DNA from 4 places in the Streptomyces sp. NPDC018029 genome. Region 1 is predicted to be linked to each of the others. Evidence: riboswitches for the same ligand, from Rfam matches in the RefSeq annotation. Region 1 holds a riboswitch; each other region holds the start of a gene.
The links. A riboswitch is a leader RNA that binds a small molecule or an ion and turns the genes downstream of it on or off. The one in region 1 is predicted to bind cyclic di-AMP.
Positions count from the first base shown of each region.

Region 2: linked by a shared signal. The riboswitch ahead of ACH4D5_RS09570 (NlpC/P60 family protein) and the one ahead of ACH4D5_RS18730 (transglycosylase family protein) in region 1 are both predicted to bind cyclic di-AMP.
Region 3: linked by a shared signal. The riboswitch ahead of ACH4D5_RS22250 (M23 family metallopeptidase) and the one ahead of ACH4D5_RS18730 (transglycosylase family protein) in region 1 are both predicted to bind cyclic di-AMP.
Region 4: linked by a shared signal. The riboswitch ahead of ACH4D5_RS12895 (M23 family metallopeptidase) and the one ahead of ACH4D5_RS18730 (transglycosylase family protein) in region 1 are both predicted to bind cyclic di-AMP.

Region 1 is NZ_JBIRFV010000005.1:546,753-554,013, forward strand. It holds gene ACH4D5_RS18715 (sel1 repeat family protein) at 1-736, shown strand, start outside; gene ACH4D5_RS18720 (cytochrome P450) at 801-2,132, shown strand; gene ACH4D5_RS18725 (transglycosylase family protein) at 2,252-3,328, shown strand; cyclic di-AMP (ydaO/yuaA leader) riboswitch at 3,524-3,675, shown strand; partial or broken gene ACH4D5_RS18730 (transglycosylase family protein) at 3,680-4,075, shown strand; partial or broken gene ACH4D5_RS18735 (LysM peptidoglycan-binding domain-containing protein) at 4,199-4,402, shown strand; gene eno (phosphopyruvate hydratase) at 4,736-6,016, shown strand; gene ACH4D5_RS18745 (septum formation initiator family protein) at 6,128-6,607, shown strand; gene ACH4D5_RS18750 (DUF501 domain-containing protein) at 6,651-7,202, shown strand; gene ACH4D5_RS18755 (exopolyphosphatase) at 7,199-7,261, shown strand, end outside.
Region 2 is NZ_JBIRFV010000003.1:204,387-211,647, forward strand. It holds gene ACH4D5_RS09560 (NlpC/P60 family protein) at 1-2, opposite strand, end outside; gene ACH4D5_RS09565 (hypothetical protein) at 349-702, shown strand; gene ACH4D5_RS09570 (NlpC/P60 family protein) at 797-2,035, opposite strand; cyclic di-AMP (ydaO/yuaA leader) riboswitch at 2,043-2,199, opposite strand; gene pcrA (DNA helicase PcrA) at 2,454-4,931, shown strand; gene ACH4D5_RS09580 (peptidoglycan DD-metalloendopeptidase family protein) at 4,967-6,433, opposite strand; gene ACH4D5_RS09585 (lipase family alpha/beta hydrolase) at 6,663-7,261, opposite strand, start outside.
Region 3 is NZ_JBIRFV010000007.1:149,364-156,624, reverse strand. It holds gene ACH4D5_RS22260 (HPr family phosphocarrier protein) at 1-142, shown strand, start outside; gene ACH4D5_RS22255 (GntR family transcriptional regulator) at 319-1,005, opposite strand; gene ACH4D5_RS22250 (M23 family metallopeptidase) at 1,221-2,024, opposite strand; cyclic di-AMP (ydaO/yuaA leader) riboswitch at 2,037-2,199, opposite strand; gene ACH4D5_RS22245 (M16 family metallopeptidase) at 2,406-3,791, opposite strand; gene ACH4D5_RS22240 (M16 family metallopeptidase) at 3,788-5,143, opposite strand; gene ACH4D5_RS22235 (DNA topoisomerase (ATP-hydrolyzing) subunit A) at 5,357-7,261, shown strand, end outside.
Region 4 is NZ_JBIRFV010000004.1:19,507-26,767, reverse strand. It holds gene ACH4D5_RS12925 (DEAD/DEAH box helicase) at 1-34, shown strand, start outside; gene ACH4D5_RS12920 (LamG domain-containing protein) at 113-916, shown strand; tRNA gene ACH4D5_RS12915 (tRNA-Lys) at 1,053-1,125, shown strand; gene ACH4D5_RS12910 (YceI family protein) at 1,184-1,729, opposite strand; tRNA gene ACH4D5_RS12905 (tRNA-Met) at 1,934-2,007, shown strand; gene ACH4D5_RS12900 (PP2C family protein-serine/threonine phosphatase) at 2,120-3,352, shown strand; cyclic di-AMP (ydaO/yuaA leader) riboswitch at 3,574-3,721, shown strand; gene ACH4D5_RS12895 (M23 family metallopeptidase) at 3,733-4,818, shown strand; gene ACH4D5_RS12890 (aldo/keto reductase) at 4,948-5,892, shown strand; gene ACH4D5_RS12885 (PrsW family intramembrane metalloprotease) at 5,903-7,252, opposite strand.

The DNA.
Region 1 (7,261 bases):
GGCGATCGACCTGGCGCGGTGCGGGCTGACCCGGGGCGTCACGCCGAAACTGCTGAGGAAGGTCCAGGAGGAGTACGACCTGGAAGGCCCCCTCGGGACCGGGGCGACGTCCGAGGAGACGTTCGAGGAGGCGCTCGCCTGGGCCACCGCGCCCCGGCACGGCGTGACGGGCCTGCTCGTACCGGGGGAGTGGCCCGGCACCTGGCGGGCGTACGGCTCGCTGATCGCCGACGCGGCCCGCTCCGAGCTGACGGAGCCGGTGCCGGACGGCGTGTGGGTCCGCGCGTACGAGGAACTGGAGCCGCATGAACCTGCCGAGCTGCGCGGTCTGGTGACCGCCTTCCGGCTGACTCTCATGCCCCGCGCCGCGAACGGGGACGCGGACGCCATGTCATGGCTCGGCCTGCTGGCGGGGGACGAGGGGGACACGGCGGCCGCCGAGGACTGGTTCCGTAAGGCCGCCGACCGCGGGCACTCCCGCGCGGCCGGCCGCCTCGGCCACCTCCTCGCGACCCGGGTCGCGTACGAGGAAGCGCTCCCCTATCTCACGGCCGCCGCGAAGGCGGGCGAGACCGGGGCGGCCGCCCTGCTCGGCCAGGTCCACCAGCACCTGGCGGTCCACTACTTCCGCATCGCCCAATCCGAGGGCGACGCCTCAGCGACCCGTCGCCTGAAGGGCCCCCTCCGCCCCACAGGCCCCCTCTCCATCCACTCCCCGGACCCCCACCTCGACTAACGCCCGCCACCCGCACCCCCGGCCGAGGAAGAGCCCCGGCTCCCCCTAGGGATACGGTCGCCGCATGCACGACCAGCCGCCCGCGACCTGCCCCGCAGGAGCCACCCCCGCGCCCGGGGCGACCCCGCAGCCCGAACTCTTCAGCTGGGAGTTCGCCACCGACCCCTATCCCGCGTACGCCTGGCTGCGCGAGCACGAGCCCGTGAGCAAGCAGCGGCTTCCCAGTGGGGTCGAGGCCTGGCTGGTCACCCGGTATGCCGATGCACGGCAGGCCCTTGCCGATCAGCGGCTCAGCAAGAACCCGGCCCACCACGCCGAGCCCGCCCACGCCAAGGGGAAGACCGGCATCCCGGGCGAGCGCAAGGCCGAGCTGATGACGCATCTGCTCAACATCGACCCGCCGGACCACACCCGGCTGCGCCGCCTCGTCGCGAAGGCGTTCACGCCGCGCCGCGTCGCCGAGTTCGCGCCCCGGGTGCAGGAGCTGACGGACCAGCTCATCGACCGGTTCGCCCACGAGGGCAGCGCCGACCTCATCCACGAGTTCGCCTTCCCTCTCCCCATCTACGCCATCTGCGACCTGCTCGGCGTCCCCCGCGAGGACCAGGACGACTTCCGCGACTGGGCGGGCATGATGATCCGGCACGGGGGCGGGCCCAGGGGCGGTGTCGCCCGGTCCGTCAAGAAGATGCGGGGCTACCTCGCCGAGCTCATCCACCGCAAGCGCCTCGAACCGGGCGACGACCTCATCTCCGGCCTCATCAAGGCCTCCGACCACGGCGAGCACCTCACCGAGAACGAGGCCGCCGCGATGGCCTTCATCCTCCTCTTCGCCGGCTTCGAGACCACCGTCAACCTCATCGGCAACGGCGTGTACGCCCTCCTCACCCACCCCGAGCAGCGCGAGCGGCTGCAGAGGGCGCTGGACGACGGCGACACCGGCCTCCTGGAGACCGGCATCGAGGAACTGCTGCGCTACGACGGGCCCGTCGAGCTCGCCACCTGGCGGTTCGCGACCGAGGCGCTCAGCATCGGCGGACAGGACATCGCGGCGGGCGACCCCGTCCTCGTCGTGCTCGCCGCCGCCGACCGCGACCCCGCCCGGTTCGACGACCCCGACACCCTCGACCTCTCCCGCCGTGACAATCAGCACCTCGGATACGGGCACGGCATCCACTACTGCCTCGGCGCCCCGCTCGCCCGCCTGGAGGGCCGCACCGCCCTCGCGACCCTGCTGCGACGCCTTCCCGACCTGCAACTGGCGGCGGATCCCGCGGATTTGCGGTGGCGTGGCGGGCTGATCATGCGAGGACTGCGCACGCTGCCCGTGGAGTTCACAACCGCACAGAAAACGGTGCCCGGCGTACACCCCACTGACGAGCCGTCAGGACTGTGATGTTCACGTGATCTCTGCTGCATCGACTTGTGACAAGCGTTCGACTGCGGCTACGTTCACGACGACTTGAGCGCCCCAGGCGCCCAAGTCGTCGCTGCAGTCTCCTGAAAGGCACCCGCATGCTCTCCGGCAATGGTCGTCACCGACGCCCCCGCCAGGCCCCGGCCCTCATCGTCGCGGCAGGTGTCACCGGATCAGCCATCGCCATCCCGCTGCTCGGCGCCACCAGCGCGAGCGCCGCCGAGACCACCACGTGGGAGAAGCTCGCCGAGTGCGAGAGCGGCGGCGCGTGGAGCGCCAACCCCGGCAACGGCTACTACGGAGGCCTCCAGCTCTCGCAGGAGACGTGGGAGGCGTACGGCGGCCTCGACTACGCGACCAGCCCCGACCAGGCCAGCCGCTCGCAGCAGATCGCCGTCGCCGAGAAGATCCTCCGCGACAAGGGCACCGCGGCCTGGCCGAGCTGTGCCCCGATCGCCGGGCTCAGCAAGGGCGGTGCCGCGGCCGACGTCGACCCGGGCGGGCCCGTCACCCCGACGCCCTCCGACTCGACGGGTTCGGCCGACTCCAAGGACCCCGAGGGTTCCAAGGATTCCAAGGACGCCAAGGAGCCCGAGGGTTCCAAGGGCTCCAAGGCCCCCGAGAAGGGGACGGACAAGTCTTCCGGCGAGGCCACGGACTCCGACGACTCGGAGCGGCCCTCCGACGACGCGAGCGACACGCCCGCCTCCGGCGACGGTTCGCGAGAGAAGAATCACGACGAGTCCGGCGAAAAGGACGGCAAGGACGGCAAGGGCGGCAAGGGCGGCGCCGAAGACGCCGTCGGCAAGGGCGACTCCGGCAAGTCCGGCCAGAAGGACACCACTTCACCCACGCCCGAGAAGTCGACCGACCCGGCCGACGACGCCACCGACCCCAACGGCTCCTCCTCCGGCCGCCACCGCGGCGACCGCGCGGACGAGAGCGACAGCGCCGGCGACCGCCCCGGACGGCACGCCTCGCGCGGCGCCGACCGCTCCGAGAAGCTCGCCGACGGGACGTACACCGTCCGCTCCGGGGACAACCTCTCGGTCATCGCGGACGACTTCGGGGTCGACGGCGGATGGCACGAGCTCTACAGCGAGAACAAGAAGACCGTCGGAGGCGACCCGGATCTCATCCTCCCCGGTCAGAGCCTCGATGTGGGCGAAAAGTAACGGGATTTGACGATGCGTCTGCGGGGGACTTGGCCGGTGTTGTCCGGTTTGGCGCGAGTGAGAGATGGGTCTCAGAAGCCCTGATCGTCTTTGAAATTCGGTGGGGAGCGTGTCTACGGTCGTGACCGCTCGCCACTGGTGAGCCCCGCCGGTCGGTACGCCGAATCCTGCCAACGGCCGGACGGGAACAGTCGTCGCTCAAGAGCGCCGTGGGCAGGAGCGGGGGACCCAAGGTAAGTGCCGTGTCATGCGGCTAGGGGTGAAGCCGCACTCGCGAGAGTGCGGCCGGGCAACCACATCGGCCCGAACCCGACAGCTCACCTCGCAGGCGTCGGTGTAGGGGATGAACTCATGCTGCTTTCCGGCAAGGGCAAGCACCGTCGCCCGTCCAAGGCCACTCGTGTCGCCACGCTCGTCGGCGTGACCGGCGCCGCCGTCGCCGCCCCGCTGATGGCGGCCGGCTCGGCCAACGCCGCCACCGGTCAGGAGTGGGACGCCGTCGCCCAGTGCGAGTCCGGCGGCAACTGGTCCATCAACACCGGCAACGGCTACCAGGGCGGCCTCCAGTTCTCGCCGTCCACCTGGGCCGCGTACGGCGGCACGAAGTACGCGCCGACCGCCGACAAGGCCTCCAAGGCCCAGCAGATCGAGATCGCCGAGAAGGTCCTCGCCGGCCAGGGCAAGGGCGCCTGGCCGAGCTGTGGCGTCGGCCTCTCGGGCGCCGCGTACAACGGCGGCGGCTCGCAGCAGCAGGCCCCGCAGCAGCAGAGCAAGCCGCAGCCGCAGCAGACGCAGCAGCAGGCCGCTCCGCAGCAGCAGGCCGCGCCGAAGCAGGCCGCGCCCAAGCCGCAGCCGACGCCGCAGACCGAGACCAAGAAGACCGTCGAGACCCCGACCGGCAAGAAGGTCGAGAAGGGCGACGGCGAGTACAAGGTCAAGACGGGCGACACCCTGTCCAAGATCGCCCAGGCGCACGACGTCAAGGGCGGCTGGCAGAAGGTCTACAAGCTCAACGGCGACATCATCGACGACGCCGACTTCATCTACCCGGGCCAGCAGCTCCACCTGAGCTGACCCGGCCGGTCACGGCCGTGCCTCGGCGGACGCACGGCCGTACCCCCCGTCCCCACGGGCTCCCCGCCCCGGTGCGCGTATCCCCCGTACGCACCGGGGCGGGGGCATGTCCGCACCCGTTCCCCCCGCCGCCTCCGGCCCCTCTTGTTCGCTACTAGCGAGTAGAGAACATGGCCTTACGCCCTGTTTCCGCGCCATATGGGCCTTGTGCCGTCCCAGGGGACGGGCGGTCGGCTGGCCGAAGGCCCGGAGCCGGTTAGGCTCAGGAGACGCAGGGCCGAAGCGGCCCGGCGTAATCGTGTTTACGCGTCACACTCCCAGAAGGAGATGCTCGTGCCGTCCATCGACGTCGTCGTAGCCCGGGAAATCCTGGACTCCCGAGGCAACCCCACGGTCGAGGTCGAGGTCGGCCTCGACGACGGCAGCACCGGTCGTGCCGCCGTTCCGTCCGGTGCCTCCACCGGTGCCTTCGAGGCCATCGAACTCCGTGACGGTGACCCCAACCGTTACCAGGGCAAGGGTGTCGAGAAGGCCGTCCTCGCCGTCATCGAGCAGATCGGCCCGGAGCTCGTCGGCTACGACGCCACCGAGCAGCGCCTGATCGACCAGGCGATGTTCGACCTGGACGCCACCGACAACAAGGGCTCCCTCGGCGCCAACGCCATCCTCGGCGTCTCGCTCGCCGTCGCGCACGCCGCCTCCGAGGCCAGCGACCTGCCGCTCTTCCGCTACCTCGGCGGTCCGAACGCGCACCTGCTGCCCGTCCCGATGATGAACATCCTGAACGGCGGGTCGCACGCCGACTCGAACGTCGACATCCAGGAATTCATGATCGCCCCGATCGGCGCGGAGTCCTTCTCCGAGGCCCTGCGCTGGGGCACCGAGGTCTACCACACGCTGAAGAAGGTCCTGAAGGACAAGGGCCTCTCCACCGGCCTCGGCGACGAGGGCGGCTTCGCCCCGAACCTGGACTCCAACCGCGCCGCCCTCGACCTCATCCTCGAGGCCATCAAGCAGGCCGGCTACGTCCCCGGCGAGCAGATCGCGCTCGCCCTCGACGTCGCCGCGTCCGAGTTCTACAAGGACGGCAAGTACCAGTTCGAGGGCAAGGAGCGCTCGGCCGCCGAGATGACCGAGTACTACGAGGAGCTCGTCGCCTCGTACCCGCTCGTCTCCATCGAGGACCCGCTGTTCGAGGACGACTGGGCCGGCTGGAACGCCATCACCGAGAAGCTCGGCGACAAGGTGCAGCTCGTCGGCGACGACCTGTTCGTCACCAACCCGGAGCGCCTGGCCCGCGGCATCGAGGAGAACTCGGCCAACGCCCTGCTCGTCAAGGTCAACCAGATCGGTTCGCTGACCGAGACCCTGGACGCCGTCGAGATGGCCCAGCGCAGCGGCTTCAAGTGCATGATGTCCCACCGCTCCGGCGAGACCGAGGACGTCACCATCGCCGACCTCGCCGTCGCCACCAACTGCGGCCAGATCAAGACCGGCGCCCCGGCCCGCTCCGAGCGCGTCGCCAAGTACAACCAGCTCCTGCGCATCGAGGAGATCCTCGACGACGCGGCGGTCTACGCCGGTCGCAGCGCGTTCCCGCGCTTCAAGGGCTGATCACGCACTAAGCCTGGCAGTGACGCCGGGTTACCTACGTCCCCGCACATGGTCCCGTACCGTGTGCGGGGACGTACGTACGTGCAGGCGCTGCGCCGGGGAGGCGGAACCATGGCCAAGGCCGGGACCAAGGACCGGTTCTCCACCGCGACCCGTCTGCGGCTGCTCGGCGAGCAGACCGCGGAGCGCGTCTACCGCTCCCAGACCAAGCGCCAGGCCCGCCGCTCCCGGCTCACCGGCCGGGCCGCCCTTCTCGCGCTCGTGCTCTGCTCGTTGGTCGTCGCGCTCGCGTACCCGATGCGGCAGTACGTCTCGCAGCGCGCCGAGATCGACGACCTGCGCAGACAGCAGGCCGAGCACCGCGCGGACGTCGAGAAGCTCCGCGACGAGAAGGCCCGCTGGCAGGACGACGCGTACGCGGAGCAGCGCATCCGAGATCGCCTGCACTACGTGATGCCGGGCGAGACCGGCTTCACGGTGATCGACCCGGCGGCGGCGCAGAGCCGCCGCACGGACCAGGGGGCGGCAGCGCGCCCCTGGTACTCGAACGTCTGGGACGGCGTCGACAAGGCCGACCGCCCCGACGACTGACTCCCCGATCCGTACCCGACCCGTACCGACACGAAAGACAGGCATGGAAACGCCCCCGCCGAGCACCCCGCGCACCGAGCCCACCGACGCCGACGTCGAGGCCTTCAAGCAGCAGCTCGGCCGACCGCCGCGCGGCCTGCGGGCCATCGCGCACCGCTGCCCCTGCGGACAGCCGGACGTCGTCGAGACGGCGCCGCGCCTCCCGGACGGGACGCCCTTCCCGACGACGTACTACCTGACGTGCCCGCGGGCCGCCTCCGCGATCGGCACGCTGGAGGCCAACGGCGTCATGAAGGAGATGTCGGAGCGGCTCACGACGGACGAGGAGCTGGCGAAGCAGTACCGCGCCGCCCACGAGGACTACATCGCGCGCCGTGACGCCATCGAGGTCCTTGAGGGCTTCCCGAGCGCGGGCGGCATGCCGGACCGCGTGAAGTGCCTGCACGTCCTGGTCGGTCACTCGCTGGCCGCCGGCCCCGGTGTGAACCCGCTGGGCGACGAGGCCATCGCGATGCTCCCGGAGTGGTGGGCGAAGGGTCCGTGCGTCACGCCGTGCACGGACGCCGATGCCGCTGCCGCCGGGGACGCCGAGTGACCCGCGTCGCCGCCATCGACTGCGGCACGAACTCGATCCGCCTCCTGGTGGCGGACGCC
Region 2 (7,261 bases), on a different contig from region 1:
ACGAAGTGGGGCTCCTTACGTGTCCGGCGGCGGCCCGCACAGGGGGACGGGCCGCCGCCGGTTTTCTCGGCGGTGGCGACCGACAGCCGTCCCGGGTTCGGACGGCGGTTGGGGAGCCGGTCACCTGGTGGAGGACGCTAAACCCGACCGTCACGGGTTGGTGAGGGAGTGCGCGCAACTGGCGGAAGTGGGCGGACAGTGACCGACAACGACCGTGCCGTTCGCGGGACGGCGGCTGCTTGGTGCGCGGCCGTGACCGATGGCTCGTTTCCGGCTTGCCCGGCCGGAGTGTGGTGCTATGGGGGCGCCTGCCACGCCCGGCCCGAGGCCCGGCTAGGCTCCGGCCTCATGGACCTACTCATCCATCTCTTCGTCGGCCTGCACATCATCGGCATCGCCTCGCTCCTGGGCGGCTTCCTGACCCAGATGAAGCAGATGAGCCAGGGCACCGCGCGCTTCAGCCCCGGCATGCTGCACGGCGCGTTGATCATGCTCGTCACTGGTGTGGTCCTGGTGGGCCTCAACCAGGCGGACGACAACACGGTCAACAACGTCAAGATCGGCATCAAGCTGGCCCTGCTGATCGTGATCCTCGCGCTGGTCTATGTGAAGCGGGACGAGGAGAAGGTCGACAAGGGCATGTTCGGTGCGGTCGGCCTGCTGACCACGGCGAACATCTTCATCGCGGTGCTGTGGACCTGAGTTTTCACGCCTCACGCGCGCGTGGCCCGCATCCGGGGAGGATGCGGGCCACGCGCGCGTGAGGGTGTGTCGGCCTCAAGAGCGTGCTTCGTCCTTATGCGGGGCGCACCACGCTGTGGATCGGCATGTAGTAGATCGACTCGACGCGGACGTTCGCGCCCGGCTTCGGGGCGTGGATCATCTTGCCGTTGCCGATGTAGATCCCCACGTGACTGATGTCGTCGTAGAAGAACACCAGGTCACCCGGCTTGGCGTCGGAGGTCTTCACGGTCGTGCCGACCTTCACCTGGTCCCAGGTGGTGCGCGGCAGGGAGATTCCCGCGGCCTTCCAGGCGTCCTGCGTGAGTCCGGAGCAGTCGTAGGAGTCGGGGCCGGTGGCGCCCCAGACGTACGGCTTGCCGATCTGGGCCTCCGCGAAATCGATGACCTTCGCGGCCTTGGTGGCGTAGCTGCCGTCGGTGCTTCCGGAGCCGGAGCCGGTGCCTGTGCCGGTGCCGGAGCCTGAGTCCGAACCCGAACCCGAGCCCGCGTCGGAACCGGAGCCGGAGCCGGAACCAGAGCCCTGGTCGGCCCCCCGCTCCTTCTCCCGCTGCGCCGCCTCCTCGGCCTTCCGCTCGCGCTCCGCCTCCGCGGCCTGTTCGCGGGCCAGCTTCTCGGCCTTGCGCTTGGCCTCCTGCTTCTTCTTCCGCTCGATCTCCGCGAGCCGCGCCTTCTCCTCGGCGGTCAGCTTCGAGAGGAGCTCACGCGCGTCACCCAGCTTCTTCTGGACGGTCCGCTTGCTCGTCCTGAGGTCGTCCCGCGACTCGCTCAGCGTCTTGAGGCTCTTCGCGGCCTTCGTGCGCTGCTCGGTCGCCGACGCCTGCTGCGCCTGGTAGTCGTCGACCGCCTTTTTCTGGCGCGTGGTCAGCCGGTCCGCCAGGTGGTTCTGGTCGAAGTAGCCCTGCGGGTCGTCGGCGAGCATCATTGTGGCCGTCTCCGAGACGGCGCCGGTGCGGTACTGGGCTGCGGCGAAGGAGCCGAGCTCCTTGCGTGCGTCGTTCAGCTCGTCCGTGCGTTCGGCCACGTCGTCGAGCAGGCGGTCGACCTTCTTGCGCTGCTTGTCGGTGCGCTCCTTGGCCGAGTTGTACTTCTGGGTGGCCACGCCGGCCTGCTGGTAGAGCTCGTCGACCTTCTTCTGGATCTCTTCGAGGCTGGGCTTCGCCGGCGCGGAGGGCGCCGCCTGCGCGCTCTGTGCCAGGAGGGCGACGGAGGTGAGGGCCGCCGTCGTGATGCCGAGGGCGGGGGCCGTGCGTATGCCGGCTGAACGGGTCCGCGGCTTGCGGTGCGACGCCAAGGGAGGCGACTCCTTCCGTAGACCGCCTACCGGGTTAGCTGTCGGGTTCGGGCGGGTGGTTCGGAAGGCTGCCCTACAGTCCCGTACTTCGTACGGGACCGATTCACCCCAAGGTTCTGGTGGGTCCCCGGCTCCGAACACGTCGGACTCGGCGGAGGCCACCCGTTCCCGGCGGGGTTCGCCGGTGGAGGGCGAGTGGCCCGCCGGGCACGCTAGCCAACCCGTGAGGCCCCTGTGAAGGTTGATGTTCGATATGCCCGATACATTTTCGTGACTTTACGAGGCCCTTGACGCGGACGCGGCTGAGGCGGCGCGAGGCGTAGCGGAGCGTGATCATGTGCGGGCGCGCAGTAGGTGGGCCGGGGTGTGTCCGGAACCGCAGCGGGTTGTCAGTGGGGCCGCCTAGACTCGGGAAGCGATGAGCAGCCTCTTTGATGACAGCTTCCTGGCGGACCTGCAGCCCTCCCGGGCCGCGGACGAAGCGCCCCCGCCGCCGCCCGAGGACAGCGCTCCGGAGCCCATTCCGGACGATTTGTTCGACGGGAAGTTCGACGCGCCCATGACCCGGGAGTCGCACTACCGCGACGGCGCCCCGCGCCCGGTCATCGACCCGGCGTCGCTCCTCGACGGGCTGAACGAGAACCAGCGCGCGGCCGTCGTGCACGCCGGCTCCCCCCTGCTCATCGTGGCCGGCGCCGGTTCCGGCAAGACCCGTGTGCTGACCCACCGCATCGCGTACCTCCTCGCCGAGCGCGGCGTGCACCCGGGCCAGATCCTCGCGATCACCTTCACGAACAAGGCCGCGGGCGAGATGAAGGAGCGCGTCGAGCAGCTCGTCGGCCCCCGGGCGAACGCGATGTGGGTCTCCACCTTCCACAGCGCCTGCGTCCGCATCCTGCGCCGCGAGTACAAGAAGCTGGGCTTCACCTCCTCCTTCTCGATCTACGACGCCGCGGACTCCAAGCGCCTCATGGCCCTGGTCTGCCGCGACCTGGATCTCGACCCGAAGAAGTTCCCGCCGAAGTCCTTCAGCGCCAAGATCTCGAACCTGAAGAACGAGCTGATCGACGAGGAGGACTTCGCCGGACAGGCCGCCGACGGCTTCGAGAAGACCCTCGCCCAGGCCTACGCGATGTACCAGTCACGCCTCCGCGAGGCGAACGCGCTGGACTTCGACGACCTGATCATGACGACGGTCCACCTGCTGCGCGCCTTCCCGGACGTCGCCGAGCACTACAGGCGCCGCTTCCGGCACGTCATGGTCGACGAGTACCAGGACACCAACCACGCGCAGTACGCCCTGGTGCGCGAGCTCGTCGGCCCCTCCGGAGGCGAGGAGGACGACCCGGCCGAGCTGTGCGTCGTGGGTGACGCGGACCAGTCGATCTACGCCTTCCGCGGCGCCACCATCCGCAACATCCTCCAGTTCGAGGAGGACTACACCGACGCGACGACGATCCTCCTGGAGCAGAACTACCGCTCCACGCAGACGATCCTCACCGCCGCGAACGCGGTCATCGAGCGGAACGAGAGCCGCCGCCCCAAGAACCTCTGGACCAACCAGGGCGCGGGCGCCCGCATCACGGGATACGTCGCCGACACCGAGCACGACGAGGCCCAGTTCGTCGCCGACGAGATCGACCGCCTCACCGACGCAGGCGAGGCCAAGGCCGGCGACGTCGCGATCTTCTACCGGACGAACGCCCAGTCCCGTGTCTTCGAAGAGATCTTCATCCGCGTCGGCCTGCCCTACAAGGTCGTCGGCGGCGTCCGCTTCTACGAGCGCAAGGAGGTCCGCGATGTGCTGGCCTACCTGCGCGTCCTCGCCAACCCCGAGGACGCGGTCCCGCTGCGCCGCATTCTGAACGTACCGAAGAGGGGCATCGGCGACCGCGCCGAAGCCATGATCGACGCGCTCTCGCAGCGCGAGAAGATCTCCTTCCCGCAGGCCCTGCGCCGCGTCGACGAGGCGTACGGAATGGCGGCCCGCTCCACCAACGCCGTCAAGCGTTTCAACACGCTCATGGAGGAGCTGCGGACCATCGTCGAGTCCGGCGCGGGCCCGGCCGTCGTCCTGGAAGCCGTCCTCGAACGGACCGGCTACCTCGCCGAGTTGCAGGCCTCGACCGACCCGCAGGACGAGACGCGCATCGAGAACCTCCAGGAGCTCGCGGCCGTGGCGCTGGAGTTCGAGCAGGACAACAGCGCGGCTGCCGAGGGCGAGGAGGGGGCCGCCCCCGCCGGCACGCTCTCCGACTTCCTGGAGCGCGTCGCCCTGGTCGCCGACTCCGACCAGATCCCCGACGAGGAGGACGACGGCTCCGGAGTCATCACGCTCATGACCCTGCACACCGCCAAGGGCCTCGAATTCCCCGTGGTGTTCCTGACCGGCATGGAGGACGGCGTCTTCCCGCACATGCGCGCCCTCGGGCAGGTCAAGGAGCTGGAAGAGGAGCGCCGCCTCGCGTACGTGGGCATCACGCGCGCGCGTGAGCGGCTCTATCTGACGCGGTCCTCGATGCGCAGCGCCTGGGGCCAGCCGTCGTACAACCCTCCGTCGCGTTTCCTCGAGGAGATCCCGGACACGCACCTGGACTGGAAGCGGACCGGCTCGGTGGGTGCGCCCGTGTCGTCCGGGCCCGCCGCGGGGATCGCCTCGTCGCTGTCCTCCTCGCGCTCGCGTTCCGGCGGGGCGCAGGGCTTCGCCACGCGCCGCGCGTCGGAGAAGCCGGTGGTGTCGCTCGCCGTCGGCGACCGGGTCACGCACGACCAGTTCGGCCTCGGGACCGTGGTCGGGGTGAAGGGGACGGGTGCGAACGCCGAGGCGACGGTGGACTTCGGAGAGCCCAAGCCGAAGCGCCTGCTGCTGAGGTACGCGCCGGTGGAAAAGCTCTGACGCCTGGGGCGGCGGCCGGAGAGTGACCCCGGGGGTTACGTCGGGTCGAGGCCGTGGCTGCGCAGCCACGGCAGCGGGTCGATCGCCGAGCCGCCGCCGGGCCGCACCTCGAAGTGCAGGTGCGGTCCTGTGGAGTTGCCGGAGTTCCCGGAGAAGGCGATGGGCTCGCCCGCCTTCACGGGACCGCTGGAGATCTTGTGCGTGGAGAGGTGGCAGTACCACGTCTCCGTGCCGTCCTTGGCGGTGACGATCGCCATGTTGCCGTAGGCGCTGTTCCACTTCGTCGACACGGTGCCGTCGGTCGCGGCGAGGACCTCCGTGCCGTACGACACCGGGAAGTCGATGCCGGAGTGCGCGGACATCCAGTTGACGCCCGCCTGGCCGTAGTAGGCGCTCAGCCCGTGCTGCTTGACCGGCAGGGCGAACTTGGGGCGCAGCCGCTCCTTGCGCGCCGCCTCGGCTGCCGCCTTCTTCTGGGCGGCCACCTTCTCGGCCTTGAGGTCGATGCGTTCCTGCGTGCGGCTCGCGCGGTCCGCGAAGTCGCCGGCGTCGGCGGAGAGGTTCGCCAGCTGGGTGTCCAGCTTGTTGTTGGCGGCGGAGGGCTGCACGGGCGCGGCGTCCGGAGCCGATGCCGCCGTTTCCTTCTTCTCGTCGTCCGCGCCGAAGTTGCCCACGGAGGCGGCGGCCACACCGGCGACGCCCATCACGCAGGCCGAGGGCACCGCGACGGTGAACAGGGCGGAGCGCTTGGCGGGGGTCCGTCGGCGGGTCCTGGAGCGGCCGCCGTCGCCGCCGCTCTTTCCGCGGGTGGCGCGGGACGTGCGGGGAGCGGCGCTCCGGGAGTCCGCGGCGGCCGGTTCGGGATCGGTGGTCCCGTACGCGGCGTCGGTGTCGGCGTCGAGCTCGTACTGGTGGGGGTCGGGCTGCTCGGCCTCGTGCGGCGGGGCCGCGTCGTGCGGGTCGTATGCGCTCGTGTCGAAGGTCTGCGTGTCCCACTCGCCGGGCTGCGGCGTCTGGTCCCAGGCGGGGGTGTCCCACTGGCCCGTGGAGTCGGGGCCCGGCTGCGAGGGGATGTCGGCGAGCTGCTGGTAGCCACCGGTCGACCACATGGAGGCGGTGTCGTAGCTGCCGGTGTCGTACGTGTCGGCGTAGTACTGCGCGGCGTACGGGTCCTGGGCGAGCGTCGTCCGCTGCGGCGGGGCCGTGGTGGCCGCGGTGGCCGCGGTGGTCGCCCACTGGCCCGTGTCGTGGCCGGTGTCGGCGCCGGTGCCGGGCATGTCACCGAAGAGCGGATCGGTGGCGAAAGTACCGGTGTCGAAGCTTCCGGTCTCGAAGCTTCCGGTGTCGAAACCGGTGGTGGCGAAGCTGCCGGTGGAGTAGGTGTCGTAGCCGTACCCGCCGTGCTGGGCGCTCTGTTGGTCGTACGTCGTGTAGTGCGGTTGGTCGGCGCCGGGTGCCGAGGACGGGGGAGTCGAGCTCCCCGACGGGTGACGGTCGTTCACCAACTTCTCTTTCGCCTCGGCAGCAGGGGCAGAGCAGTGCGGCGACTGTACCCGGCGGTATACGGGCGCGACAATCTTCGGCAGGTTTCACGGTTTCAGGAAACGGGCATTCGGCCGTCTTTCGGGGGACTGTGGGCACAGCCTTGGCTCTGCGTTCGAGGTTCGTTCGATAGAGGTGGGGGTGAACGGGGGTGTGGGGGCGGGATGTGACGGGTGAGGTGGGGCCGGGTCAGGCGACCGTCAGTCCGCCCGGTGCGCTCTTGGCGTCGGCTCCTGGATTCGCCAGGTCGAGTGCCTGGCGTATGCCGTTCGCGACGGCGGGGTGCACCGGCAGCGCGAGATGACCGATGCCGGTCACGCGGACGTTCTGCGCGAGCAGGTCGGGGTGGTCGACGCAGGCCGTCTCCAGCGGGTCCATGATCTGGTCCAGGTCGCTCCAGAAACTCACGAACTGCGTGCGGCAGTCCGGTGCCGGCTCCTTGAGTTCCTGGATCACGTCGGAGCCCGGACGCATCTGCCGGACGATCGGGTGGGCGTCCGCGAGCGGTACGACGCGGGTGCCGGCGTGCGGGGTGCCGAGTGTGACCAGCGTGCGTACGCGTGCGTCACCGTCGAGCCGTTGTGCGTAGTAGCGGGCGATCAGGCCGCCGAGGCTGTGCCCGACGATGTCCACCCGGGCGTGTCCCGTGCGTTCGCAGATCTCTTCGATGTGGCGGCCGAGCAGCTCGGCGGCGACGCGGATGTCGCAGGTCAACGGAGAGTAGTTGAGGGTCTCGACCCGGCGGCCGTGTTGGGAGAGCGCGCGGCGCAGCAGTACGAAGACGGAGC
Region 3 (7,261 bases), on a different contig from region 1:
GATGCTCGCCGTGCTCGGCCTGGGCGCCCAGGGCGGCGAGGAGATCGTGCTCGCCTCCGACGCCGAGGGTGCCGACGCCGCGCTCGACCGCCTGGCGAAGCTGGTCTCGGAGGGGCTCGAGGAGCTTCCGGAGACGGTCTAGGACACGTTTCCCGCATTACGTGGATGGGGTCGCCCGGAATTCCCGGGTGACCCCATCGACGTATGCGGGCGTACGCATCGACGGATGCATCGACTCGACAGATGCAGCGACGTATGCGGGATTATCCGCTCGGAGAAATAGCTTTCTTCTCGTATACGGAATATACGGAGCCTCCGTTAATTCCGGAGGCTCACCGTGTTTACGGCATGTTGCGAATCCCTCACATGGCCGGCCCGGCGTGCGGGGCGCAATCGGTGGGCGGCCGCGGCCCGTTCGGCGTGCGCGGCGGTGAGTGCCCTGGCCCGCTCGGGGTCCCGGCGGGCGACCGCGTCGAGGATCGCGGCGTGCTCCGACCAGGACTCACCGGGCGCCGCCGGGGCCTGCACGACGTACATCCAGGCGACCTTGTGCCGGAGCTGGGTGAGCAGCGCGCTGAGGCCGGGGCTTCCGGAGGCCTGGGCGAGCGTCTCGTGGAACCAGCCGCCCAGTGAGCGCAGCTCCTCCCCCAGGCCGCTCCTGGAGCGCTCCTGCCCCAGCCTGACGAGCCCGCGCAACACCTTCAGGTGCGCGTCCGTGCGGCGCTGCGCGGCCCGCGCCGCGGCGAGCGGTTCGAGCAGCGTCCTGACCTCCAGGAGGTCGGCCGCCTCCTGTTCGGTGGGCTCGGCTACGCAGGCGCCCGCGTGCCTGCGGGTGACGACGAAGCCCTCGGCCTCCAGCGTGCGCAGGGCCTCGCGCACAGGCACCCGGGAGACGCCGTAGCGGCGCGCGAGGAGTTCCTCGGTGAGCCGGCCGCCCCTTTCGTGGACGCCGGCGACAATATCGTCCCGAATGGCCGTGCATACAGAGTGCGCGGGCACGCGCATGATCGGACCTCCGCCTTAATCCCCGCGAAACGCGGTCGACCGACGCTCATTCAGTGACTCTATTGCAGAGCGCGGGAATTTCCGACGGCGGGCCGGAAATCATGGATATCTTTTGGCCAACGCGAAAGCCCCGGCTCTGGGCGAGCCGGGGCTTTCGGAGCTGTGCGGGGTCGGCGTCTGCCGTCCGTCGTCCGTCGTCCGTCGTCCGTCGTCCGTCAGACGCTGACGCCGTGCGAGCGGAGGTACGCGACCGGGTCGATGTCCGAGCCGTACTCAGCGCCGGTGCGGGCCTCGAAGTGGAGGTGCGGGCCGCTGGAGTTGCCGGTGGAACCGGAGAGGCCGATCTGCTGGCCCGGGGTGACCGTCTGGCCCACGGTGACGCCGAGGGAGGACATGTGGCCGTACTGGGTGTACGTGCCGTCGTTCATCTTGATGACCACGTTGTTGCCGTAGGCGCCACCCCAGCCGGCCTCGACGACGGTGCCGGAGCCGACCGCGTGGACCGGGGTGCCGGACGCCGCGTGGAAGTCCACGCCGGTGTGGCTGCCGGAGGACCACATGGCGCCGCCGGTCTGGTAGCCCGTGGAGACGTACGAGCCGCTGATCGGGGAGACGTAGGTGTTCAGGCGCTTGCGCTCGGCCTCGCGGGCGGCGCGCTCCTTGGCCTCGCGCTCCTTCTTGGCCTTCGCCTTGGCCTCGGCCTCGGCCTTGCGCTTCTCCTCGGCGGCCTTCTTCTTGGCGGCCTCTTCGGCCTTCTTGGCCGCGGCGGCGTCGTCGGCGGCCTGCTGCTGCGCCGCGGCCTGCGCGTCGATGCTCGCGGCGAGCGAGTCGCCGACGGATATCGCCTGGGTGAGGCCGGTGTGCTCCATGGCGGCTTCGTCGGGGGCGGCGAGCGCCGGGGCGGCGAGGCCGCCGATGACACCGGTGGTGGTGAGCGCCGCGACACCGGCGACGTTCGCGGTGGTACGCGTGAGGCGGCTCGGACGACGGTGCTTCCCGGTGGCACGGGTGAACGCCATGTGGCGGGTGATCCTTTCCTTCCTTCTCGCCTACCGGGTTAGCTGACGGGTTCGGAGCAGGAAGGTCTCCTACGGGTCCCTCGCCTCGCGGCAAGGTGCCCGATTCACCCCAGGGGACATGTGGGTCCCCGGCTCCCCTGGCTCGCGCCGTACGGGGACTCGGCGATGACTGTCCGGTGCCGCGGATGCGGCGTACTGCGCGACGAACAGCCGGGTCGACGCTAAACGCGCCGTCTTCAATCGACAAACAGAAGTCGCCTTTTGTAGCGCACGCCACACGGCAGACAGGCAACCACCGTATGAATTCGGACATATGAGGACCCCGGCGCCTGAAGCGGTCACCGGGGTCCCGATATGTCCTGACTGTGACTCAGCCGTCACTCAGCCCGTGACGACACTCACTTCGCCGATGCCGAGCGCCCTGACGGGCTCCTCGATCTGCGCGGCGTCCCCGACCAGGATCGTCACCAGGCGGTCCGCCGGGAAGGCGTTCACGACGGCGGCGGTGGCCTCCACGGTGCCGGTGGCGGCCAGCTGGCGGTACAGCTGCGCCTGGAAGTCGTCCGGGAGGTTCTGCTCGACCTGGTCGGCGAGGGTGGCCGCCACGGAGGCCGCCATCTCGTACTTGAGCGGGGCGACGCCCACGAGGTTCTGCACGGCCACGTCGCGCTCGGCGTCCGTGAGACCTTCGGCGGCGAGGACGCGCAGGACCTGCCACAGGTCCTCCAGCGCCGGTCCCGTGTTCGGGGTGTCCACGGAGCCGCTGATGGCGAGCATCGCGGCGCCCGAGCCGTCCGGCGCCGAACGAAGGACCTGGCTGAACGCCCGTACGCCGTAGGTGTATCCCTTCTCCTCGCGCAGGACGCGGTCGAGACGCGAGGTGAGGGTGCCGCCCAGGCAGTACGTGCCGAGGACCTGGGCCGGCCAGACGCGGTCGTGCCGGTCGGCCCCGATGCGGCCGATCAGCAGCTGCGTCTGGACCGCTCCGGGGCGGTCCACGATGACGACGCGGCCGCGGTCGTCGGCGGTCACCGGCGGCACCGGGCGCGGCTCGCCCGGGGAGCCCGTCCAGGCGCCGACCGTGTCGGCGAGGACGGCGTCCAGGTCGGTCCCGGTCAGGTCGCCGACCACGACGAGGGTGGCCGTGGCGGGGCGGACGTGCTTCTCGTAGAAGGCGCGCACCGCCGCCGAGTCGATGGCCGCGACCGTCTCCTCGGTGCCCTGGCGGGGGCGGGACATGCGCGAGGTCGCGGGGAAGAGCTCCTTGGAGAGCTCCTTGGCGGCGCGGCGGGCCGGGTTGGCGGCCTCGTGCGGGATCTCGTCCAGGCGGTTGCGGACGAGCCGCTCGATCTCGCTGTCCGCGAAGGCGGGGGCCCGCAGGGCGTCGGCGAGCAGGCCGAGCGCCTTCGGGAGCCGGGAGACCGGGACCTCCAGGGAGACCCGCACGCCCGGGTGGTCGGCGTGTGCGTCGAGCGTCGCGCCGCAGCGGTCGAGCTCGGCGGCGAACTCCTCGGCGGAGTGCTTGTCGGTGCCTTCGTTGAAGGCCCTCGCCATGATCGTGGCGACGCCGTCGAGGCCCTCGGGCTCGGCGTCCAGGGGCGCTGCGAGGTTGATCTCGACGGCGACGACCTGCTGGCCGGGGCGGTCGCAACGCAGCACGGTGAGGCCGTTGGGCAGCGTGCTGCGGTCGGGCGCCGGGAAGGCCCAGGGCCTGGCCTGTCCGGCCTGGGGCTGGGGGTGGAACTGCATCGTCGCGGCCTCGGTCACTTCGCCGCCTCCTCTTCTTCCTCGGCGGCCTCTGCGCCCTCGTCGGCGGCGGTCACGGGTTCGTACACGAGCACGGCGCGGTTGTCCGGGCGCAGGCGGGCCTTGGCGACCTCCTGGACCTCTTCCGCCGTGACGTCGAGGACGCGCTGGACGGCGGTGAGGGCGAGCTGCGGGTCGCCGAACAGGACGGCGTACCGGCAGAGTTCGTCGGCGCGGCCCGCGACCGTGCCGAGCCGGTCGAGCCACTCGCGCTCCAACTGCGCCTGGGCGCGCTCCATCTCCTCCGGAGTGGGGCCCTCGGCGGCGAAGCGGGCCAGCTCCTCGTCGACGGCGGCCTCGATCACGGGGACCTCGACGTCGCCGGACGTCTTCACGTCCAGCCAGCCGAGCGAGGGCGCCCCGGCGAGGCGCAGCAGGCCGAAGCCCGCGGCGACCGCGGTGCGGTCCCGGCGCACGAGGCGGTTGTAGAGCCGGGAGGACTCGCCGCTGCCGAGGACGGTGAGGGCGATGTCGGCCGCGTCGCACGCGCGCGTGCCGTCCTCCGGGAGGCGGTAGGCGGCCATCAGGGCGCGGGCCGGGACGTCCTCCTCGACGACCTCGCGCAGCTCCTCGCCGATGCGCTCGGGCAGGGACCCGTCGCGCGGCGGCTGCTTGCCGTCGTGACCGGGGATCGAGCCGAAGTACTTCTCGATCCAGGCGAGCGTCTGCTCCGGGTCGATGTCGCCGACGACCGAGAGGACGGCGTTGTTGGGCGCGTAGTACGTGCGGAAGAACGCGCGCGCGTCCTCCAGGGTGGCCGCGTCCAGGTCGGCCATGGAGCCGATCGGCGTGTGGTGGTACGGGTGGCCCTCGGGGTACGAGAGGGCGGTCAGCTTTTCGAAGGCGGTGCCGTACGGGACGTTGTCGTAGCGCTGGCGGCGCTCGTTCTTGACGACGTCGCGCTGGTTCTCCATGGACTCCTCGTCGAGGGCGGAGAGCAGCGAGCCCATCCGGTCGGCCTCGAGCCAGAGGGCGAGCTCCAACTGGTGGGCGGGCATCGTCTCGAAATAGTTGGTGCGCTCGAAGCTCGTCGTGCCGTTGAGCGAGCCGCCCGCGCCCTGGACCAGCTCGAAGTGGCCGTTTCCGTGCACCTGCTTCGAGCCCTGGAACATGAGGTGCTCGAAGAGGTGCGCGAGGCCGGTTCGCCCCTTGACCTCGTGGCGTGAGCCGACGTCGTACCAGAGGCAGACCGCGGCGACGGGGGTCAGGTGGTCCTCGGAGAGCACCACGCGCAGGCCGTTGGCCAGCCGGTGCTCGGTCGCTGTCAGGCCGCCGGAGCCGGCCTCGGCTGTGGCCGTGTGACCCATGGGCATGTACGTCCCTTCGATCGCTAAAACATTGCTGGTTCTGCCAGTCCTGCCACTGTATGCAAGCGTGTGGACACCTGACGAAGTTCCCGGTCCGCCCTCGGCGTAGTCGCGTGTGACACCGCCGGTGCACGGGTCGTGGTCGGCGTTGTCAGTGGGACAGTCCACAATGGTCGGCGTCAGAACCCGCACTTGCTTGGTGAAGGAGCCGCAGCAGCGATGGCCCGCCGCAGCACGAAGACCCCGCCGCCCGACGACGCGTACGAGGAGAAGATCCTCGACATCGACGTAGTCGACGAGATGCAGGGCTCCTTCCTCGAGTACGCGTATTCGGTCATCTACTCCCGCGCCCTGCCGGACGCCCGCGACGGCATGAAGCCGGTCCACCGCAGAATCGTCTATCAGATGAACGAGATGGGCCTGCGCCCCGACCGCGGCTATGTGAAGTGCGCCCGCGTCGTCGGCGAGGTCATGGGTAAGTTGCACCCGCACGGAGACGCGTCGATCTACGACGCGCTGGTGCGCATGGCCCAGCCCTTCTCGATGCGCCTCCCCCTGGTGGACGGCCACGGCAACTTCGGCTCCCTCGGCAACGACGACCCGCCGGCCGCCATGCGGTACACCGAGTGCAAGATGGCCGACGCCACCTCCCTGATGACGGAGTCGATCGACGAGAACACCGTCGACTTCGAGCCGAACTACGACGGCCAGGAGATGGAGCCGTCCGCCCTCCCGGCGGCGTATCCGAACCTCCTGGTCAACGGCGCGTCCGGCATCGCCGTCGGCATGGCGACGAACATGCCGCCGCACAACCTCGGCGAGGTCATCGCCGCCGCCCGTCACCTGATCAAGCACCCGGGCGCCGACCTCGAGACCCTGATGAAGTACGTGCCGGGCCCCGACCTGCCCACGGGCGGCCGGATCGTTGGGCTCAACGGCATCAAGGACGCGTACGAATCGGGCCGCGGCTCCTTCAAGATCCGCGCGACGGTCTCCGTGGAGAACGTGACGGCGCGCCGCAAGGGCCTCGTCGTCACCGAACTGCCCTTCACGGTCGGCCCCGAGAAGGTCATCTCCAAGATCAAGGACCTGGTCGGCTCGAAGAAGCTCCAGGGCATCGCGGACGTCAAGGACCTCACCGACCGCTCGCACGGCCTGCGCCTGGTCATCGAGATCAAGAACGGCTTCGTCCCCGAGGCCGTCCTTGAGCAGCTCTACAAACTGACGCCGATGGAGGAGTCCTTCGGCATCAACAACGTCGCGCTGGTGGACGGTCAGCCCCTCACCCTCGGCCTCAAGGAGCTCCTCGAGGTCTATCTCGACCACCGGTTCGACGTGGTGCGCCGCCGCAGCGAGTTCCGCCGCGGCAAGAAGCGCGACCGCCTGCACCTGGTGGAGGGCCTCCTGGTCGCCCTCCTGGACATCGACGAGGTCATCCGCCTCATCCGCTCCAGTGACAACTCCGCGCAGGCCAAGGAGCGCCTGATCGAGCGCTTCTCGCTCAGCGACATCCAGACGCAGTACATCCTGGACACGCCGCTGCGCCGGCTGACCAAGTACGACCGCATCGAGCTGGAGTCCGAGCGCGACAAGCTCAACGGCGAGATCGACGAGCTGACCGGCATCCTCGAATCGGACGCGGAGCTGCGCAAGCTGGTCTCCTCGGAACTGGCCGCCGTCGCCAAGAAGTTCGGCACCGACCGGCGCACCGTGCTCCTGGAGTCGGCCGGCTCCCCGGCCGCCACGGTCTCGCTCCAGGTGGCGGACGACCCGTGCCGGGTGCTCCTGTCCTCGACGGGCCTCCTGGCCCGCACGGCCAACGGCGACCCCTTCGCCGACGGCGACACCAAGCGCGTCAAGCACGACGTGATCGTCTCGGCGGTGCCGGCGACGGCGCGCGGCGAGGTGGGTGCGGTCACCTCCCAGGGGCGGCTGCTGCGCCTCTCCGTAGTGGACCTTCCCCAGCTGCCGGAGACGGCGAGCGCGCCCAACCTCTCCGGAGGAGCACCCGTCGCGGAGCTGCTCACCCTGGAGAAGGACGAGAAGCTGATCTGCCTGATGACGCTCGACGAGTCCTCGCCGGGCCTCGCGCTCGGCACCGAGCAGGGCGTCGTCAAGCGTGTG
Region 4 (7,261 bases), on a different contig from region 1:
CGACGACAAGCCGCGCTGGAAGCGCAACGGCTGATCGTCAGTCAGCACCTGTAATCAGGTCCGTCTGAACCGAAGGGCCCGCACGACGTACGCGTCGTGCGGGCCCTTCGGCGTGTCCGGGCAGGGCGGGAACTGGGCCGGCCGGATCGCCGACGTACGCGCGTGGAACCGGGTCGTCGTCCCGGCGGAAGCGGCGGACCTCGCGGAGCGCGCGGCCGTGCGTGCGGGGCGCTGGCAGCTCGACGAGGCGTCCGGGGGAGCGAGCCCCGAGGAGGGCGGCGGACAGCCGTTGAAGCTGGGCGGTGATGCGAAGATCCGCCGCGACGACCAGTCCTGTGACCCGGCCATGGACCCCGAGTGCGGTCCGGGGGACCCGGCGATGGTGGGCGAGGGGGAGCTCCTCCTGGACGGCGACGGCGACTTCGCCGCGACCGGCGCCCCGGTCGTGGACACCGGCGACAGTTTCTCGCTGGCCGCACATGTGCGGATCGACCCGGCCGCTGCGGACCGGACGATGACGGTCCTGTCCCTGCCGGGCGAGCACAACGACCTCGCCACCCTGAGGTACACGCCGCAGCGGCAGATATGGGAGCTGACCCTGGCTCACGAGGACCGGGCGGGAGCGGAGACGACGACGCTCAAGGCGGACAACAGCTGGGCCTCGCCGGGTGACCCGCACCACCTGGCGGTGGTGTACGACGACGGGGCCGACGAGGTGCTGCTGTACGTCGACGGCACACCGATGGCCCGTGCGCCGTTCCACCACGCGTGGCGGGCCGAGGCCGGGCTGCAGGTCGGCCGGGCCACGACGGCGGACGGCCGGAGCGAGTACCTGCACGGGGCCGTGGACGACGTGCACGCCTACGCGGGAGTGCTCAGCGAGCAGGATGTGGTGAGGCTGGGCGTGTCGATCTGACACGCGGCGGGAGGCTGCCGCGGAAGGCTTCCACAGCCCCGCGGAACCTCCCGTTCCGCAACAGCACCGGTCCTCGACGGCGATACCCGATCGGATGACGGGCCCCCTCCCGCTATGCTCGGGGGTGCACCGACGAGGACCGTTAGCTCAATTGGCAGAGCAGTGGACTTTTAATCCATTGGTTGTGGGTTCGAGTCCCACACGGTCTACAGAGAAAGCCCAGTTCGGAGTCGTCTCCGAGCTGGGCTTTCGGTGTGTTGCGGGGGGTCAGGGGCGGCGGAGTGCCGCGATTTCGAATTCGACCGTCACCTTCGGGCTGACGAAGAGTACGTCCGCGGCGTTCGCGGTCGCGCCCCAGTCCTTGCGGTTGATCAGGACGCTGCCCTTGAAGCCGACGCGCAGGTCGCCCTGTGCGTCGTTCTCGCCGCCGGTCGTCTCGACGGTCAGGGTGAGCGGCCTGGTCGTGCCGCGCAGGGTCAGGTCGCCGGTCACCTTGAAGGTGGTTCCGTCTATCTGCTCCACCTCGGTGGACGCGAAGGTGATGACGGGGTGGTTCTCCGCGTCCAGGAACTTGGCGCGCACCGGGTCGTCGCGGAACTTGTTGTGGCTCTGCAGGCTTTTCGACCGGATCGTGAGCCGGATGGCGGACTTCGAGGGATCGTCGCCGTCGAGCTGCGCACTGCCCTCGAACTCCTCGAAGTGCCCACGGACCTGGGGTCCGACCGAGTGCCGGGCGACGAAGCCGATGCGGGTGCGGGCGGTGTCGAGGACGTACTCGCCGCTCAGCTCGCTGAGCTTGGTGATGGTTGACATTGCTTGGTCACTCCCGGTGGGAAAGAGGCAGTAAGCGTTCGGTGCAACCGGTCACTGGAGAAGGCGTCGTGGAGCGTGGATCGACCGTGGAGGCTCGAACATACCGCCGGGGTCGGTGCCCCTCCGGGCTGCTCGAGCGCAGGACCACCCTGAGTCAAGTGGTTCGACGCACCCCTCCGGATGGCGTACTGTTGGGTTTACCGACGCGGGGTGGAGCAGCTCGGTAGCTCGCTGGGCTCATAACCCAGAGGTCGCAGGTTCAAATCCTGTCCCCGCTACTGAAGGCCTGAGGCCGGGAAGCATCAGCTTCCCGGCCTCAGGTGTTTTCCGGGCCCGTAACCCGCTCGGCCCACACCAGGTCGCACCCTCCTCCCGCTGCGGGAACCCTGGGTGGAGCGCGGTCATGGGCGCGGAGTCGGCGGGAGACAAGCGGTGGGGCAGCGAGGAGTACCCGACGGCAGAGGGGCCAGGGGGGTCAGAGGGGCCAGGGAGGCCAGGGGTGCCACCGGTACCGAGCGCGCCTTCGTGCGGGTCCTGCCCCTCCTGCTGCTCATCGTCGGTGTCGCCTACGACGTGTCGACCCCGCCGGAGTTCACCGCCGCCCCGCTCTTCACGGCGGCCCCGCTGATCGCCGCTCCCTTCTACTCGCTGCTCAGCACCGTCCTGACCGGCGCGGCGGCCACGGGCGCCGTCCTCTTCCTGCACTACTTCCTGCACTACGGCAACCGCGTCAGCAGCCACGTCGAGGCCGTCACCGAAGTGGTCACCGTGGCGACCGTCGCCGCCCTCGCGATCGTGATCAACCGTGTCGTGCGCCGCGGCAACGACCGGCTCGCCATCGCCCGCTCCATCTCCGAGGCCACCCAGCGCGCCGTGCTGCCCGCGCCGGACCCGCGCATCGGCGGGCTCGACATCGCGGCACGGTACGAGGCCGCGCAGGCCGACGCGTTCATCGGGGGCGATCTGTACGCCGTGCAGGACACCCCGCACGGCGTGCGGCTCATCGTCGGCGACGTACGCGGCAAGGGCATGGGCGCGGTCGCGGCGGTCGCCGTCGTCATCGGCGCCTTCCGGGAGGCCGCCGAGCAGGAGGCCACCCTGGAGGCGGTGGCGCAGCGCCTGGAGCGGGCGCTGGCGCGTGAGGGCACCCGGCGCGACGGGTTGGACGCGTTCGAGGGGTTCACCACCGCCGTCCTCGCGGAGATCCGGCACGGCGAGGGCTCCGTACGCCTGATCAACCGCGGGCACCCACCGCCGTTGCTGCTGCGCGGCGACGGGCGGCTGTGCGTCATGTCGGCGAGCGAGCCCGCGCTGCCGCTCGGCATGGGGGACCTGGGGGTCTGGCCGGACCGGGCGGACGAGTCGGAGTTCCCGCCCGGCGCGACGCTGCTCTTCTACACGGACGGCCTGTCGGAGGCGCGGGACGCGGCGGGGGAGTTCTACGATCCCGCGGCGCGGCTCGGCGGGCGGATCTTCCCGGGCCGGGGCGGCCCGCACGCGCTGCTCGCCGCCCTGGCGGGGGAGGTGCGGCGGCACACCGGGGGCGCCATGACGGACGACATGGCGCTGCTCGCGGTGCGGCGGCCCGCCGCCGGCGATCCGGAGGTCACCGCCGGTGACTGAAGTACACCCCTCCGCATAACAACTGACACTCTGTCAAGGAAATGTGAAGCTCTGGTGTTTGAAGGCCGGGGGTCAACTCGCCCCGGTCCGCACCCTCGTGTCCCGGTACGTACACGCGATCAGCGTTAACGATCAACCGGAACGGCTTGGAATACGGACCCCCTGTCTATTAACGTTCGATAACGCAGCGCGGTCGTCCCAGCCGTCACTAGAGGCGGCTCCGCGCGCACGCGCCTAATCCCGCAAGGGAGCCGGGGAACCACCAACTTGGGGTGAATCGGGCAGCTGTGCCTCCGTGCCAGGTGTTCGTAGGAGACCTTCCTGCTCCGAACCCGTCAGCTAACCCGGTAGGCGAGAAGGAAGGAAAGGAGCGCGCCCCAGTGGCGTCCAACCGGCCTGCCCCCCGAGCCGTGTACGTGCCGAATGACGACGACTTCGGCTCGTACGACGAGGGCCCCCTCGACACCTTCGAGGAGTGGAACCCCACCGAGGAGTCCATCCGCCCCGTCCGCGGCAGGCACCGCGTGCACAAGAAGGGCGGCGGCGGGCTCGCCCGCAGCTCCACCGTGCTCGGCGTGGGCGTCATCGCCGCCGTCGGCGCCGGCGGCATCGCCACCGCCCAGGACGGCAAGCCGCCGGTCTCCATATCCCTGCCCGACCTGCCGGGCGTGGGCGCCGTCGCCGACTCGCTGCCGGCGGCCGAGTCCCTGCCGGGCGTCGGGTCCCTGATGTCCGAGGACTCGCCGGAGACCACCACGGCCGCGGCCGCCGCTCCGCTCACCGCCGCCGGTGTCAGCACCGCCGACGCCGAGCAGGGCACCACCGACGCGGGCGAGGCGCTGCGCGCCCGCATCATGCAGCAGGCCGAGAACCAGCAGGAGCAGGCGGACACCGCCGTGCGGACCGCGGCAGAGGAGGCCGCCGTCAAGAAGGCCGCCGAAGAGGCCGCCGAACAGCAGAAGGCGGCCGAGAAGGCGGCGGACGCCAAGGCCGCGGCCAAGAAGAAGAAGGAAGAGGAGGCCCGGAAGGCGAAGGCCGAGGCCGAGCGCCGCGCCAAGCTCGCCAAGAGCTACGCCATCCCCACCTCCTCGTACACCCTCACGTCGCACTTCGGTGACGCCGGTTCCATGTGGTCCTCCGGGCACCACACGGGTCTGGACTTCGCTGCCCCCACCGGTACCCCGCTCAAGGCGGTGCACACCGGCACCGTCAAGGAGGCCGGCTGGGCGGGCGCGTACGGCTACCGCACCGTGCTCGAACTGGAGGACGGCACGGAGATCTGGTACTGCCACCAGTCGTCGCTCAACGTCAGCGCGGGCCAGAAGGTCAGCACGGGCGACGTCATCGGCCGCGTCGGCGCGACGGGCAACGTCACCGGGCCCCACCTCCACCTGGAGGTCCACACGCCCGGCGGCTCCGGGATCGACCCCCTCGGCTGGCTGCAGAGCAAGGGCCTGAACCCCTGACCCGACCCCGGGACGCAGCCCCCACCCCCTTCTGAGAGACTCCGGCGGTCCTGGCGACAACCCCCCGACGCCAGGGCTGCCGGTCCGGCCGAACGGAATTCCGTTTCCGCCGCCGGTGTTGAGGGACATATGACTTCTCTACGCCCGCTTGGCTCTTCCGACCTCGAGGTCTTCCCGCTCGCCCTCGGCGGCAACGTCTTCGGCTGGACCGCCGACCGGACGGCGTCCTTCGCCGTCCTCGACGCCTACACCGCGGCCGGCGGCAACTTCATCGACACCGCCGACGTCTACTCGGCCTGGGCGGAGGGCAACCGGGGCGGCGAGTCCGAGACCCTCATCGGCGAGTGGCTGACCGAGCGCGGCAACCGCTCCGACGTCGTCATCGCCACGAAGGCCGGCGCGCACCCCGAGTACAAGGGCCTCTCCGCGACCACCGTCAAGGGCGCGGTCGACGCCTCCCTGCGCCGTCTCGGCACCGATTACATCGACCTCTACTACACCCACTACGACGACCCGTCGCTCCCCGTCGAGGAGATCATCGGCGTGCTCGACGAACTGGTGCGGGCCGGCAAGGTGCGGGCGATCGCGGCCTCCAACATCACCCCCGAGCGGCTCCAGGAGTCGCTCGACCTCTCCGACCGCGAGGGCCTCGCGCGGTACGTCGCGCTCCAGCCGCACTACAACCTCGTCTCCCGCGACACCTACGAGGGCCCGCTCCAGGAGGTCGCCTCCCGCTCCGGTCTCGCCGCCGTCCCCTACTACGCGCTCGCGTCCGGCTTCCTGACCGGCAAGTACCGCAAGGGCGCCCAGGTGGAGAGCGCGCGGAGCGGCCGGGTCGAGGAGTACGTGGGGAGCGAGCGGGGCGACCGTGTCCTCGCCGCGCTCGACGAGATCGCCGGGGCGCGGGGCGCCCAGGTCGCGACGGTGGCGCTCGCCTGGCTCGCGGCACAGCCCACCGTGGCGGCGCCGATCGCCTCCGCGCGCACGGTGGAGCAGTTGCCCGCCCTGCTCGCGGTCGGCGACCTGGAGTTGACGGAGGCGGAGGTCGCGGCGCTGACCGCGGCGTCCGCCTGACGTCCGGCGGTCAGATGTTGCGGTAGGGGTTGTGCGCCGGGTAGCCGTACGCCGGGTGGGGCTGCGGCTGCCCGTACGGGGGCGGGGTGTGGCCGTACGGCTGGTACGGCTGGTAGGGCGTGTACGGCATCGGGGGCAGGGCCGGCGCCGTCGCCCCGGCCGCGTACGCCAGCGCGGGGCGGGACGGTTCGCGGCGCTCCCAGAGCTTTTCGAGGAGCTCCCGCTCGCGTACGACGAAGTCGGCACCGGCCCGCCCGAGGCGGCCCCGGTGGCGCAGGAACGCGAGCGACGTCGCGTACATCTGGTACTCCGCGACCGTGCGGGCCGCGGCCTTTCCCCAGGTGTACGAGGCGTAGTCGCGGGCCACCGAGCGGGCGCGCATCGAGCCGAGCGCGTACGGCTCGGGCGGCGTGAGCCAGCCCGCCGCCGCGTACACGGGCAGCTCGGCGCGGATCATGCGCAGTTCGCGCTGCCGGGTCCAGATCGCCAGCCAGGTCAGCAGGCCGAACGCCGGGAGCATGAAGAGGGCGTACACGGCGAAGAAGCCGTACTGCCCGAAGACCGCCGAGCCGTTCCACAGCGCGTGCACACCCATCGCGAGCAGCAGCCCGATGAGCGGGAGCAGCACGCGGCGCAGGTGCCGGTGCTCGGCCGAGAGCGCGGCGATGCCGAAGCCGATGCCGGTCAGGACCGTGAACAGCGGGTGCGCGAACGGGGACATGACGACGCGTACGAAGAAGGTCGCGGCCGTCACCGACGCGAGGCCGCTCTCGCGGCTCAGCTGGTCGGTGACGAAGGCGTTGCCCAGATAGAGGATGTTCTCGGTGAACGCGAACCCGGTCGCGGTCACCCCGGCTATGACGATGCCGTCGACGATGCCGGTGAAGTCGCGTCTGCGGAAGAGGAAGACGAGCAGGACGGCCGCCGCCTTGGCGCTCTCCTCGACGATCGGGGCGATGACGGTGGCGCCGAGGGTGTCGGCGCTGCTGGGGTCGGCGGTGGCGGTTGCTATCCAGCGGATCGCGAAGCTGTTCGCGACGATCGCTATGAGCGCGGCCGCGCAGGCGCCCCAGGAGAAGGAGAAGAGGAGGTTCCGCCAGGGGCCCGGCGCCACCCGGTCCAGCCAGCGGAACGCGGCGACGAGCAGCGGCACGGGCACGGTCGCGAGGCCGAGCCCGACCAGGAAGCCCTCGGTGCCGGTCTGCTCCCTGACCAGGGCCAGGATCACCAGGCCGGAGAGGGCGAGCAGGGTGACGAGCGCGGCCACACGTATCGCGCGCCGCTGCCACCAGCGGACGCGGGACAGCGCCCCCGGGGCGGGCGCCTCGGGGGGTATCGGATACGGAGGACTGGTGGCCACGTCGTCGAC